DNA from 2 places in the Sagittula sp. genome. Region 1 is predicted to be linked to the other one. Evidence: riboswitches for the same ligand, from Rfam matches in the RefSeq annotation. Region 1 holds a riboswitch; the other holds the start of a gene.

Evidence for each region. A riboswitch is a leader RNA that binds a small molecule or an ion and turns the genes downstream of it on or off. The one in region 1 is predicted to bind thiamine pyrophosphate.
Region 2: another riboswitch for thiamine pyrophosphate. It lies ahead of thiM (hydroxyethylthiazole kinase); the one in region 1 lies ahead of ACU0DV_RS12010 (thiamine ABC transporter substrate-binding protein).

The regions. Positions count from the first base shown of each region.
Region 1 covers NZ_JBRBWD010000032.1:209,456-216,754, forward strand. Annotated here, with positions in the region: gene ACU0DV_RS12005 (thiamine/thiamine pyrophosphate ABC transporter permease ThiP) at 1-598, opposite strand, end outside; gene ACU0DV_RS12010 (thiamine ABC transporter substrate-binding protein) at 574-1,560, opposite strand; TPP riboswitch at 1,601-1,711, opposite strand; gene aroC (chorismate synthase) at 1,803-2,906, shown strand; gene ACU0DV_RS12020 (methyl-accepting chemotaxis protein) at 2,916-5,042, opposite strand; gene ACU0DV_RS12025 (DMT family transporter) at 5,177-6,070, opposite strand; gene ACU0DV_RS12030 (cupin domain-containing protein) at 6,210-6,869, opposite strand; gene ACU0DV_RS12035 (site-specific DNA-methyltransferase) at 7,018-7,299, opposite strand, start outside.
Region 2 covers NZ_JBRBWD010000007.1:147,135-154,433, reverse strand. Annotated here, with positions in the region: gene atpD (F0F1 ATP synthase subunit beta) at 1-949, opposite strand, end outside; gene ACU0DV_RS01810 (ribbon-helix-helix domain-containing protein) at 1,236-1,541, shown strand; gene ACU0DV_RS01805 (VOC family protein) at 1,649-2,044, shown strand; gene ACU0DV_RS01800 (Twin-arginine translocation pathway signal) at 2,081-2,605, shown strand; gene ACU0DV_RS01795 (GMC family oxidoreductase) at 2,720-4,291, shown strand; TPP riboswitch at 4,438-4,532, shown strand; gene thiM (hydroxyethylthiazole kinase) at 4,591-5,379, shown strand; gene thiE (thiamine phosphate synthase) at 5,376-5,987, shown strand; gene thiD (bifunctional hydroxymethylpyrimidine kinase/phosphomethylpyrimidine kinase) at 5,984-6,784, shown strand; gene tenA (thiaminase II) at 6,781-7,299, shown strand, end outside.

The DNA.
Region 1 (7,299 bases):
CCACGGCAAAGGACGTCAGGCAGATCACGAAGATCACCACGAAGGCGCCGGGCGCCACGCGCAGCACGACCGGCGCGTCGATCACCCGCCACATCGCTCCGCGCGACAGGCCGAGCGAGGCCGCAAGGCGCAGCCGCTCGCCCGGCACCGCCTGCCAGCCGTTCAGCAGCATCCGGACGGCAAGGGGCAGGTTGAAGAACACATGCGCCAGCACCACGCCATGGAACCCGTAAACATCGACCAGCGGCAGGCCGAGTGCGCCCAGCATGCCGTTCACCAGTCCGTTCCGGCCGAAGACCGCGATCAGGCCCATCACCGCCACGATCACCGGCAGGATGAACGGCGCCCCCATAAGCGCGACCAGCGCCGCGCGTCCGGGAAAGCGTTGCCGCATCAGCGCCCGCGCGACCGGCATGGCCAGTGCCACGCTGACCGCCGCCGAGATCGCCGCCTGCACAAGCGTGAAGCGCAGCGCGGCGAGGTCGCCGGGCGCAAGCGCACCAAGCCCCCCGGCCCGCAGCAGCACAACCGCGACCGGCCCAAGCGTCAGCGATGCAAGGGCCGCGCCCGCGATCAGCGGGAGAGCGCGCGCCGCCATTCCTCGATAGCCTCGTCCCTGAGCGCCGCGGCCTCGTCCTCGGAATAGAAGATCACCTCTTCCGGCAGGTCGAGCTGCTGGAACCCTTCCGGCCATTCGTCCTTCGGCAGAGCGGCCGGGATCGACCAGTTGCCGGTCGCGATCATCGACTGGAAATCGTGGCTGAGGATGAAATCCATGAACTGTTGCGCCAGTTCCGGCTGGTCGCTGCCCGCGACCTTCGCCGCCAGTTCGACCATGAAGTAATGACCCTCGGGGAAGATCGCCGCCTTCTTTGTCTCGTCGCCCTCGGCGATGATGTGATAGGCGGGCGAAGTCGTGTAGCTGAGCACCATGTCGGCCTCGCCATCGGTGAACAGCCCGTAGCTTTCCGACCAGCCCTTCGTCACGGTGACGATGTTCGGCGCCAGCGCCTCCCAGAAGGTGCCTGCCTCCTCGCCGTAGACCGACTTGATCCACAGCACCAGCGCAAGGCCGGAGATCGAGGTGCGCGGGTCCTGGATGACGATGCGCACGTCTTCGGGCAGCGTCTCCATCGCTTCGAGCGAGGCCGGCGGCTCCATCTTCGTGGCGTCGTAGACAAACGCCGTGTGCCCGTAGTTGAACGGCAAGAAGACCTCGTCGGTCCAGTCCAGCGGCAGGGTCAGCGGCGACAGGTCGACCCCGTGCGGCGAGAAGAGGCCGCTTTCCCGCGCCTTCTGCGTGACATCGGTGTTCAGGCCGATCACCACGTCGGCTTCGGTCCGGTCGCCTTCAAGCATGATGCGGGGCAGCAGCTCGCCCGGCTTGAACTGCAGGTCGCAGCCGCACTGGGCCTCGAACAGTTCCTCGATCTTCGGGCCCGGGCCCCACTCCGAGACGAAGTAGTCCGGGGCATAAACAGTCAGAACCTCCTGCGCAGCGGCAGCCGTGACGGCGCCGGTGGCAAGAAACAATCCCGCTGCAAAAGTGAAGGTCTTCATCATCTTCCTCCAAGTTTCGCTCACGAGAGGGCAAGATTCGGAGTCAGACCGATACCTTCCCTCCGCCGGTGCTAACCGGTTCAGGTTCAACGGGTTGATGCGGCTACGCAAATCTCAGGCGGATCGTGCTCCGCCACCCCGAGGTAGGGCGGACCCTAGGGCTGTGCGCTCCGGCTGGCAAGGCGAAACCCCTTGAGCGCCCGCGCGCCCTGCCCTAGGACACCGCCCAAAGGAGACCGCCCATGAGCCTCAACACCTTCGGCCATATCTTCCGCGTCACGACATGGGGCGAAAGCCACGGCCCCGCGCTGGGGGCAACCGTCGACGGCGTGCCGCCGGGGGTGGAGATCGACGAGGCGATGCTTCAGCGCTGGCTGGACAAGCGCAAGCCCGGGCAGAACAAGTACACCACGCAGCGGCGCGAACCGGACGCCGTGCGCATCCTGTCGGGCACGTTCGAGGGGCGCACCACCGGCACCCCGGTCCAGCTGATGATCGAGAACACCGACCAGCGGTCGAAGGACTACGGCGACATTGCCCAGAAGTTCCGGCCCGGTCACGCCGACATTACCTATTTCCAGAAGTACGGCATTCGCGACTATCGCGGCGGCGGCCGGTCCTCCGCGCGGGAGACGGCCGCGCGCGTGGCGGCGGGCGGTCTGGCACGGGCGGCGCTGAACGCCTTGGCCCCGGATGTGGAGATCCGCGGCTACATGGTGCAGATGGGCCCGCGGAAGGCGGACCCCGCCCGCTACGACGATGCGCAGATCGAGCAGAACCCGTTCTGGTGTCCGGACGCCGAGACGGCGGAAGACTGGGCGGGCTACCTCGACGACCTGCGCAAATCCGGCGACAGCGTCGGTGCAGTGATCGAGGTCGTGGCACGCGGTGTGCCCGCCGGTCTCGGGGCGCCGGTCTACGGCAAGCTCGACACCGATCTGGCCGCCGCGATGATGTCGATCAACGCGGTGAAGGGCGTCGAGATCGGCGAGGGCATGGCAGCGGCGGCGCTGACCGGATCCCAGAACGCCGACGAGATCTTCATGTCCAACACCGGGCCGCGCTACAGTTCGAACCACGCGGGCGGCATCCTTGGCGGCATCTCGACCGGACAGGAGATCGTCGTGCGCTTCGCGGTGAAGCCGACTTCGTCGATCCTGACGCCGCGCAAGACCATCACGCTGACCGGCGAGGAGACGGAGATCGTCACGAAGGGCCGTCACGACCCTTGCGTCGGCATCCGCGCGGTCCCGGTGGGCGAGGCCATGATGGCCTGCGTCATCCTCGACCACCTGCTGCTGCATCGCGGCCAGATCGGCGACGCGGGCGGACGTATCGGCGGCTGAACCGCCGGATCAGAACTCGTCCCAGCTGACCGGGCCGGAGGCGGCAGAGACCACTTTTTTCGGTGCGGGGGACCGCGCCGCGGCGGGCGCGTTGACCGCCACCTTTTCTTCTTGGACTTCGACCGGGCGGGGATCGACGTTCTCCCCCTCCCAGCTGCCATGCAGCAGGCGTTCTTTCTGTTCGGCAGAGGTCCCGTCGTCGGCCCTGTCACGGCCACGAGATGCGCCGCCCTTTGCGCCTGACGTGCCCGCACCGGCGTCCGCTGTGTCATCGGAGCTTACGGCCTCAGACTTGATGGCAGGGCGACGGGCCCCGGTGCCAACCCGGGTCTCCAAAGGGGTCTCAAGCGTGAAATCCATTCCGAAGAGTTCCGGCACACCCGGCGGGACGGAGGTGGATGCGGATACTTCCGTCCCGCCAGTGAATTGCGCCAGAAGGTCGGACAGGCGCGTCGCCTCGACCGTCAGTTGTTGGCTCGATGCGCTGGTCTGGTTGACCATGGCGGCGTTGTGCTGGGTCACCTTGTCCAGTTCGGCGATGCCAACGTTGATCTCCTGAACGCCGCCCGCCTGTTCGCGCGCCATCCGTGCGATCGACGACACGAGGCCGGAGACCTCCGACACGCTGTCCACGATGTGCGACAGGGTCTGGCTGGTTTCCTGCACGAGCCGCTCGCCGTCCTCGACCTGGTCGACGCTGTTCATGACGAGCTCCTTGATCTCGCCCGCGGAGGCGGACGCGCGCTGCGCCAGCCCCCGCACTTCGGAGGCGACCACGGAAAACCCCTTGCCCGATTCGCCCGCGCGCGCCGCCTCGACCCCGGCATTGAGCGCCAGCAGGTTGGTCTGGAAGGCGATGTCGTCGATCACCGTGATGATCTGGCTGATCTGTTCTGAGCTTTTCGCGATGGAGCTCATGGCTTGCAGGGCGCGGGCCATGACCTCGCCGCCTTCCTCTGCGCGCCGCCTGCCCTCGACGACCTTTTCGTCGGCGTCCCTGGCCTTGTCCGCCGCCGATTGAACGCCGCTCGACAAGGCGTCTAGGGCCGCGGCGGATTCCTCAAGCGTCGCGGCCTGCACCTCTGCACGGCGCGACATCTCCTCCGACATACCGGACAGCTCGGTTGCGTTGCTCCGCACGGTCTGGGTGCTGTCGCGCAGCGAGGCGACCAACGTTTCGAGCGCCTGCGTCAGGTCGTTGAAATCGCGGCACAGCTTGACGTAACTCTCGCCGAGATCCTCCCAGTCCTCCGCTTCGATCCGCTGCCCCAGCTTGCCGCCGCGCAGCTGGCTCATGGAGACACCGAGCGCCTGGAAGAGGTCGATCCTGCGACCGTTTTCGGCCCGCGTACGCTCTTCGGCGCGTTCGGCATCGACCAGCTTTCGGCGCAAGTCCTCGAGCGCGCGGGCGATGGCGCCAACCTCGTCCCCGCGGTCCCGATCCTCGATCGGGCTGTCGTAATCGTTCTGGACCAGGCGGCCGATCCGCTCCCGCGCACGTTCGATCGGCTGGGAAAGCTGGCGCCCGAAGAAATACGCGAGGAGTATGCCCGCGGCGGCGGCAAAGCTGTTCGCCAGCAGGATGCGAAGTTCGGCAGACTCGAGCGTCGTTTCCGCCTCTGCACGGGCCGAGGCCGCCGCGTCGTTGATCGAGTCCATGAGGTCACCGACATGCTGCTCGGCGGTGTCGAGTTTCGGCAGGATGTCCCGGCGGATCGTGTCGAGTCGACCGAAGAGCGCCTCGCTCTGCGCCTCTTCGAAATACTGCGGGATCTGCTCCAACGCGATCCGGACGCCTTCCAGTTGCGAGCGGGCGAAGGTGTGCCTCTCCGACGGCTTGGTGAACAGCGCCTCCGCCGCGGCGAGGTTTGTCAGAGACGCGGCATAACCCTCCGCAAACGTTTCCCAATTGCCGTCCGGTGCCACTCCGAACAGCAGAAGGTTGGACACGGATTCGTCGATTTCCTCCATCAGGGCATTCAGCGCCGCGCTCTCCTCGGATGTGTTGTTGCCGCTCTGGATCACGGCGCCCAGCTGGCGTTGGGTGACCCAGCCAAATCCGGACACCACCAGCAGCGACCCGACGAGAACCGCGGCCAGGAGGAAGATCTGCAGTCGAATGGAGAGCCGGCTCATGCTGTACCTCGCGTCGATGGCTGGCACGCGGGGACAGAAAACTCCGCCCCACGGCCCTGGCGCGACCCTAGATGCGATGGGTAAACAAAACCTGCCGCCGCCTTCGGCAAACTGCCGTGGTTTTCGCAGGTTTTTTAGCTGTCGCGCGGCACGGGGGCAGAGGCGGCGGGCAGTTTCGCAAGCTGCACCAGAAGGATACCGCCGGCGATCACCGCCACGCCGACCAGGTCGAGCAGGCGCAGTTTCTCACCCAGCAGCGCGGCCGCGATGGCCACGCCGAGGAACGGGTTGAGGAAGTGGAAGGTCGACGCCCGGACCGTCCCGATGCGGTTGACCAGCAGCACCCAGACGAAGGTGGCCGCAAGACCGGGCACCAGCGTCGTATAGGCGAAGGCCGCGATCAGCCGCGGCGACCACGTGATCGCTGGTGTCTCGAGCGCGAGAGCAGGCACCCAGAGCACCGCGCTGCCGATCAGCATCTGCAGGCCCACGACCATCATGAAGTTCCCGCCCGAGGTCGCCCCCCGCAGCGACAGGGTGGCTACGGTCAAGGCCAGCACCCCCAGAACACAGAGCGTCACACCGAAGAGGTCGAGCCCCCCGCCGAAGCGTGCGCCCATGATGATCACCACGCCCAGCACACCGGCCACCAGCCCCAGCGCGGCCTGACCCACCAGCTTTTCACCCAGGAAGAGCCACCCGGCAAGCGCCACCAGGAGCGGCATGGTCGACGCGATGATCGCGGCCAGCGATGCCTCGATGGTCTGCATGGCGACGAAGTTGAGCCCGAGATAGAGCGCGTTCTGACAGATGCCGAAAACGATGGTCGCACGCCATTGCGCCGCCGTCAGCCGCCAGCTTTGCCGCATGATCAACGCGATCACGACAGCGATGAGGCCCGAGATCAGGAACCGCAGCGCCAGTGCCGTAAGCGGCGGAGCGGCGGCGACGATGATCCGGGCGGAGGTGAAGGCAGAGGACCACATCGCCGCGAAGGCCAGTCCCATGAGTATTGCGCGCATGTCCATGGCGCCAAGGCTTAGGCCCTGCGCCGACCGAGGGAAAGGCCCGCCGCACAGGTCCCGCGCCGGGGCGGCGCACAGCCCCGCCCTACAGGGTGTCCCGACGGTCCGTAGGGCGGGGCTATGCGCCACCCCGCGCGACGGCTCAGAACGGAAGGTGGCCGGTCTTCACATAGAGCAGGCAACCGTCCTGCGATCCCCGGCTTGTGCCCGCGCCGTCCGGACTGCGCAGCCAGGTCCCCGCGGGACAACGGCCGGTGTCGTCCTCCAGGACGCCCTCGACCACGAAGATCTCCTCGGATGGACCCTTGTTCGCCATGTCCAGCCGTGCGCCCGGCGCAAACCGCACCATGCGGACCCGTTCGCCCGGTACATCGTGCAGGAGAAGCTCGCTCACACCCGGCGCCCTGCCCGGCTGGAACTGCGCCGTCCGGGTGTCGATGACCTTCTGTTCAGTATCATTTTCGTCGAACTGGCAGAGCTTCACGAGGATCGTCGCACCTTCGGGGCCGATGCGCGGCGTGTGGCGCGTGCCGATGGGATTGCGCACGTAGGTGCCCACCGGGTAGTCGCCGAACTCATCGGAGAAGACGCCCTCCAGCACGAGGTATTCCTCGCCGCCGCCGTGCGTGTGGGGATCGAAGGCGCTGTTCGGGGCGAAGCGCACGATGGTGGTGGCGCGGGCCACCTCGTCGCCGATCCGGTCCAGCATCATCCGGTCCACGCCGCTCGCCGGGGACGACCGCCATTGGTAATCCTCCGGACGCACCACCTCGCGCCGCGTAAAATCCGCTCTCAACCGCATGGGCAGTCCTCCCTTTCCGGTCAGGATAACCGGACCCGGCCGCAAAAAAAGCCCCGTCTGCAGGGCAGACGGGGCAAGTCAGTGCCTGTGGCAGCCCACAGTGCACCGGCGGTGTTCTTGAATTAGGGGAAACCCTCTGGGGGTGTTCTTACATCTCCGAGCGGATCTGCTGGCGCAGAACGTCGATCGGCACCGTCTTGCCGTCGCGGCGGAAATGCCAATAGGTCCAGCCGTTGCAGGAGGGCGCGCCCTCGAGCTTGGCCCCCACCTGGTGGATGGAGCCTGTCACGCCGTCGCCCACCAGCGTACCGTCCGCGCGCACCTTGGCCATCTGGCCACGGCCGTTGATCAACATCTCGCCGGGCCGCAGCATGCCGCGCTCGACCAACTGGCCGAAGGGCACGCGGGGCTCTGCCCGCTTGGAGGTGCT
Region 2 (7,299 bases), on a different contig from region 1:
TGACGGCAGGATCGGTGAAGTCGTCCGCCGGCACGTAGACCGCCTGGATGGCCGTGACCGACGCCGACCCGCGTGCCGCGATCCGCTCCTGCAACTCGGCCACCTCGGTCGCCAATGTGGGCTGGTAGCCGACGCGGCTGGACATGCGGCCCAGCACGCCCGACACCTCCGCCCCCGCCTGGACGAAACGGAACACGTTGTCCATCAGCAGAAGCACGTTGCGGTGCCGATCGTCCCGGAAGTGCTCGGCAATGGCCATGGCGGCCAGCGGCACCCGCCAGCGCGCGCCCGGCGGTTCGTTCATCTGGCCATAGACCAGCACCGTCCGGCCAAGCACGCCCGCGCGGGTCATGTCCGACAGCATCTCGTGGCCCTCGCGCGACCGCTCCCCCACGCCGCAGAAGACCGAGATCCCCTCGTAATGCGCGACCATGGCCTGGATCAGCTCCATGACGAGGACCGTCTTGCCGACACCGGCACCGCCGAACATCGCCGCCTTGCCGCCGCGCGACAGCGGGGCCAGCAGGTCCACAACCTTGATCCCGGTACGGAACACGTCGTGACGGCCCGCCTGCTCCGACAGCGGCGGCGGCGCGTTGTGGATCGGCCGACGGGGCATGTCTTCGGGCAACGGCGCGCCCCGGTCCCGCGCCACCCCGGTGACATCCAGAAGCCGACCGAGCACGGCCTCCCCCACCGGCACCCGGACCGGGCCGCCGGTGCGCCGCACGGCCATGCCGCGCCGCAACCCGTTGGTGGGCTTCAGCGCGATGGCGCGCACGGTCGTGGCATCCAGATGCGACTGGACCTCGGCGACAAAGGCCTCGCCCTCCGTGCCGTCTACCTCGACCGCGTCATGGATCGCCGGCAGGTCCTCCGCCCGGAAGACGATGTCCAGAAGCGCCCCGCGGATGGCGAGGATGCGACCGTGATCCGGATGTACCGCCATGCGAAGAAGGGCCCCCTGAACCGATGTGCAACTGCAGCAATCATAGCGGGCCGGTCGAACCGTCACACGATCCAGATCAAATGGCGCCGCATTTCCGGCATCGCTGCCCGCAACTCCGGCTTTCGGGGCCAGCGGGTGACAAGCGGTCCTCTGTCCCCCCGGGGCCATTCGGCCCCGATCCGCAGACACCCGATGACGCAGATCATACCTCTCCGATACTTTTTCATTATGGACGGTCGCGGGCCTCCTTCTCTATCCTGTCGGACACCGATGAAAGGAGAGCACGATGTGCCAAGTTTTTGCCGGCCAGGATCCTGCGCGATACACCTCGACGACGCGGCGTTTGCGGCTGAACGGGCAAAGCACCAGCATCCGGCTTGAAAATGCCTTCTGGGACATTCTCGACCAGATCGCCGAGGCCGACGACATGTCGACACCGGCCTTCGTCTCGCGTCTGCACTCGGAAGTGCTTGAAACCCGGGGCGAACCCGTCAATTTCACGTCGCTTCTGCGCACTGCATGCCTCGTCTTCGTGGGCCAGTCGGGCAAGACCGCCCACCACGACAGAACCACACCGATGGCGGCCGAATAGGCGGTCAGATCACAAAACGTGCATGTAGTACGTCCCTACTACCCGCACGCGCCGAATATCCTTCATCCTGAATTGGTCAATAATTCGAACCGATTCAGGAGGCCCCGTTGGCCAAAGCCATCCACAGCATGATCCGCGTCCTCGACGAGGACCGCTCCGTCACGTTCTACCGCAAGGCCTTCGGGCTGGAAATCGCCGACCGGCTGGATTTCCCGGAGTTCACGCTCGTCTACCTGAGCAACGACGAAACCGGCTTCGAGGTCGAACTCACCGTCAACAAGGGCCGGACAGAGCCCTACGACCTCGGCGACGGCTACGGCCACCTCGCCGTGTCGGTCGACGATCTCGATGCCGAACATGCCCGTTTCGAGGCCGAGGGCCTCGCCCCCCGCAAGCTTGTCGAATTCGCGCCCGCCGGTGAACTGGTCGGCCGCTTCTTCTTTGTCGCCGATCCCGACGGCTACCAGATCGAAGTGCTCGAACGCTCGGGGCGCTTCAAGTGACGCACTGACCCAGATTTTTTCAAGGGAGGAGACCACATGAACACCAACAGCAGCCCCAGGGGGCTCACACGCCGGCAGTTGCTGTCCCGCGCCAGCGCCGCCGGTGCCGCCTTTGTCGCGGGGGCGGGCTTCATCGCCGCGCCGGACGCGGCCTGGGCCTACGAGACCACGCATCTCGACTCCCAGGTCTTCGCGACGCTGGTGCAGATGGCGCGCGACATCTACCCGCACGACCGCATCCCCGACGCCAACTACGTCGAGGCGGTGAAGGGCTATGACACGCCGGAAACCGCGGTGGCGATCACGGCGGGCATCGCGGCGCTGGATGCGGCCGCCCGGGGCAAGGGCTTTGCGTCCTACATCGACACCGGCTGGGAACGCGACCGCGTGGATATCCTGCGCGGCATGGAGGAGAGCGCGTTCTTCCAGCAGGTCCGGGGTGGGCTCGTGACCGGGCTCTACAACCAGAAATCGGTCTGGCCGATCTTTGGCTACGAGGGGGAGAGCTACTCGCAGGGTGGCTACATCGACCGCGGCTTCGACGACATCAACTGGTTGTAATCGGCGGCCATCCTCCCGCCCCGCCTCTCCCGCCGAACGCCGTGCCAGATGCGCAGGGCCCCTTCGACGGATGCAGAAGCGAGACGAGAGGCCGGCTCCGGGAGGAGAATGAACATGACTGCACCCTTTGATCTCAACGACGATAGCGTTGTCGTCATCATCGGCACGGGGGCCGGTGGCGGCACGCTGGCCAACGAACTGGCCCAGAAGGGCATCAGCGTCGTCGCGCTGGAAGCGGGCGGCCGCTACCTGCCCGAGGACTATGTCAACGACGAGTGGGAAAGCTTCGGCCAACTCGCCTGGACCGATCCGCGCACCACGTCCGGCGACTGGCGCGTGGCGAAGGACTTCAGCGGCCTGCCCGCGTGGATCGTCAAGGCCGTGGGCGGCACGACGACCCACTGGGCCGGCGCCTCGCTGCGGTTCCAGGATCACGAGTGGAAGGCCAGGACCACCTACGGCGACGTGACCGGCGCCAACCTGCTCGACTGGCCGATCGACGCCGCCGAAATGGCGCCGTGGTACGACAAGGCCGAGGAGAAGATGGGCGTGACCCGCACGGGCAACCGCCCCGGCCTACCCGGCAACAACAACTACAAGGTGTTCGAGGCGGGCGCCAGGGCGCTTGGCTACACCGAGGTCCACACCGGCCGCATGGCGATCCAGACCCGTGACGACGGCGACCGCATCCCCTGCCAGCAGACCGGCTTCTGCTTTCAGGGCTGCAAGTGGGGCGCCAAGTGGTCGACGGCCTACACCGAGGTCCCGGCAGGCGAGGACACCGGCAACCTCGAAGTGCGCGAGCGCGCCCATGTGGCCCGCATTCTGCACGACGACAGCGGCAAGGTGACGGGCGTCGAGTACTTCGACGCGGACGGCAACCTGCAGATGCAGAAGGCACGGATCGTCTGCGTCGCGGGCAACTCCTTCGAAAGCCCGCGCCTGCTGCTGAACTCCGCCTCGTCGATGTTCCCGGACGGCCTCGCCAACAGCTCTGGCCAGGTGGGGCGCAACTACATGCGGCACATGACCGGATCGGTCTATGCGACCTTCGACAAGCCGGTGCGCATGTGGCGCGGCACCACCATGGCGGGCATCGTGCAGGACGAGGCGCGGCACGATCCGTCGCGCGGCTTCGTCGGCGGCTACGAGCTGGAAACCCTGTCGCTCGGCATTCCGTTCATGGCCGCCTTCCTCGACCCCGGCGCCTGGGGGCGGGAGTTCACCTCGGCCCTCGACAGCTACGAGAACATGGCCGGGATGTGGATCGTCGGCGAGGACATGCCGCAGGAGACCAACCGCGTCACCCTGAACCACGATGTCACCGACCAGCACGGTCTGCCGGTGGCCAACGTCCACTTCAGCGACCACGCCAACGACAAGGCGATGCGCGCCCATGCTTACAAGCAGGGCATCGCCATGTACGAGGCCGTGGGCGCGACCCGCGTGTTCCCGACGCCGCCCTACCCGTCCACGCACAACCTCGGCACCAACCGGATGTCCGAGAACCCGCGTGACGGCGTGGTGAACAAGCACGGTCAGACCCACGACATCGCGAACCTGTTCATCTCGGACGGCTCGCAGTTCACCACCGGCGCGGCAGAAAACCCGACGCTGACGATCGTGGCGCTGGCGATCCGGCAGGCGGATCACATCGCCGCCGAGATGTCGCGCGGCACGCTCTGACGCAAAGCTGATCCCCGGACCGGGCGCGGCCCTGCTGCGCCCGGTTCTGTTTTTCCGGCCCCGCCCGGATGCCTCCTTCCCCTGCCACCCGCAGAAAATCCGATCCGGGCGATTGACGCGCACCGTGACGGATGCAAGTGTCCCCGCACTAGCGACAGGGGCGCTCGGGAAACCGGGCTGAGACGTACCCTTCGAACCTGAACCGGATAATGCCGGCGGAGGGAGGCGCAGCGGAACGTCCGGGCTCTGCCCTGTCCTTCGTCCGATGTCTTCCATGCCGTCCGGCAAAGGAGGACACGATGCAGACACCGGACACATACCTCGACCACATGCGCGCCACCGCACCGCTGGTGCAGAACATCACCAACTTCGTCGCGATGAACGTCATGGCGAACGTCATGCTCGCCGCCGGCGCGTCGCCCGCCATGGTGCACGCACAGGAGGAGGCGGCCGAATTCGCCGCCATCGCCAGCGCCCTGACCGTCAACATCGGGACACTGTCGCCCGCATGGACAGACGCCATGCAGACCGCCGCCAAGGCCGCCAACGACCGTGGCAAACCATGGGTGCTCGATCCTGTCGCCGTCGGCGCAACCACCTACCGGCGGGAGGTCGGCGCAAAGCTCCTCGCCCTGAACCCCACCGTCATCCGCGGCAACGCCTCCGAGATCATCGCCCTCGCCGGTGAGGGCGCCTCCGGCAAGGGGGTGGATGCGGGCGACGCGGTCTCGCAGGCCTCGGACGCAGCCGTCCGCCTCGCGCGCCGGACCGGGGGCGTGGTGGCCGTGACGGGGGCTGCGGACCTCGTGACCGACGGCACCCGCTTTGCAGAGGTCGAGAACGGCCACCCGCTCATGCCGCGCATCACCGCGCTGGGATGTTCCCTGACCGGCATCGTCGGCGCCTTCATCGCCGGTCAGGACCCGTTCGAGGCGACGGTGGCCGCGCTGGCCTACTACGGCCTCGCCGGAGAGAGGGCGGGCGAAAAGGCGAAAGGCCCGGGATCGTTCCAGGTGGCCTTCCTCGACGCGCTCTACACGCTCGACGGGCAGGACCTGGCGCGCGGCGCGCGGATCATCCGGCCATGATCCCGCCGCTCTGTTTCGTCACCGACGCCACGGCCCCTGCCCCAGTCCCAGCGCAGGCAATCGCGGCGGCACAGGGCGGCGCGGGCTGGATCCAGCTCCGCGACAAGACCCGGTCCGACGCCGATCTCCTGCCGCTCGCCCGTGAGCTGAAGGCGGCACTCCTGCCCCTCGGCGCCCGGCTGATCGTCAACGACCGGGTGGAGGTGGCCGTCGCCGCCGGCGCCCACGGCCTGCACATCGGTCAGGGCGACGGCGACCCCGCCGCCATCCGGGCGCGCATCGGGCCGGACATGATCCTCGGGCTGTCGGTCGAGCACGCGGACCAACTGGCGGCCGTTCCGGAGTGCGTCGATTACCTCGGCGTCGGGCCGGTCTACGCCACCGGGTCGAAGCCCGATCACGCCACCCCCATCGGCATCGACGGCTTTGCAGCCATCGCCGCCCGCACCGCGCTGCCCTGCATCGCCATCGGCGGCCTGACCGCCCGAGACGCCGCCGCGCTGAAGGCGGCGGGCGGGCACGGCATGGCCGTCGTCTCCGCCATATCGCGGGCCGCCGACATGACCGGCGCGGCCCGCGCCCTCTGCGACGCATGGAGGACGACATGATCCCCAACATCCTCTCCATCGCGGGCTCTGACCCCTCCGGCGGCGCGGGCATACAGGCCGACATCAAGGCGATCTCCGCCATGGGCGGCTATGCCATGACCGCGATCACCGCGCTGACCGTGCAGAACACAAGGGGCGTCACCGGCGTCAGCCTCTGCGACACGGGGCTGATCGCCGCCCAGATCGCCGCCATCCGCGCGGACATCCACATCCACGCCGTCAAGATCGGGATGCTCGGCGACGCCGCCATCATCGAGACGGTGACCAAGGGCATCGACGGGCTCGACTGCCCCGTGGTGCTGGACCCGGTGATGGTCGCCAAGGGCGGCGACCGGCTGCTGCAGGAACCGGCGGTCAAGGCGCTGTGCGCCATGCTGCCCTGCGCCACGGTCATCACCCCGAACCTGCCGGAGGCCGCCGACCTCCTCGACTGGCCGGAGGCCACGACCCGCGCGGAGATGGTCGCACACGCCCGCGCCCTCCTCGACCTCGGGCCGCGCGCCGTGCTGCTGAAGGGCGGCCACCTGCCCGGCGACACCAGCCCGGACCTGCTGGCCACCCGCGAGGGGGAGACCTGGTTCGACGCCCCGCGCAGCCCGACCCGCAACACCCACGGCACCGGCTGCACCTACGCCTCCGCGCTGGCCACGGCGCTTGGCGCGGGCCTGCCGCTCGACCGGGCGGTGGACCGGGCCAAGCGCTACATCGGCGCGGCCATCGCTGCGGCGGACAGGCTGCGCGTCGGCTCCGGCCACGGGCCGGTCAATCACTTCTACCATATGGATACCTCGAAATGACCTTCACAGACGACCTTGCCGCACAGACCCTCTCGCTCCGGCAGCAGATCCACGACATGCCCTTCAACACGGAAATGGCGACCGGACACCTGCGCCGGGATGTCTTTCAGGGCTACATCGTGCAGGACGCGCTCTACCTCGAAGGGTTCGCCCGGGCGCTGTCGCTTGCCGCCGCCAAGGCGCCCGACTCCGCCGCCGTCGCGCAGCTTGCCGGGTCCGCCGCCGGTGCCATCGCGGTGGAGCGCGAACTCCACACGCATTACATGGACCGTTTCGGCGTGACAGAGGCGATGCTGGCCCGGATGGCCCCCTCTGCCGCCTGCGACCACTACGTGTCCTTCCTGCTGAGAACAGCGGCCCTCGGCCCCTTTGCGGAGGCGGTGGCCGCCCTCCTGCCCTGCTTCTGGATCTATCGCGACGTGGGCCGCGACATCGCGACCCGCAGCGCGCCGGACAATCCCTATGCGGCGTGGATCGACACCTATTCCGGCGAGGCCTTCGACGAAAGCGTCGCC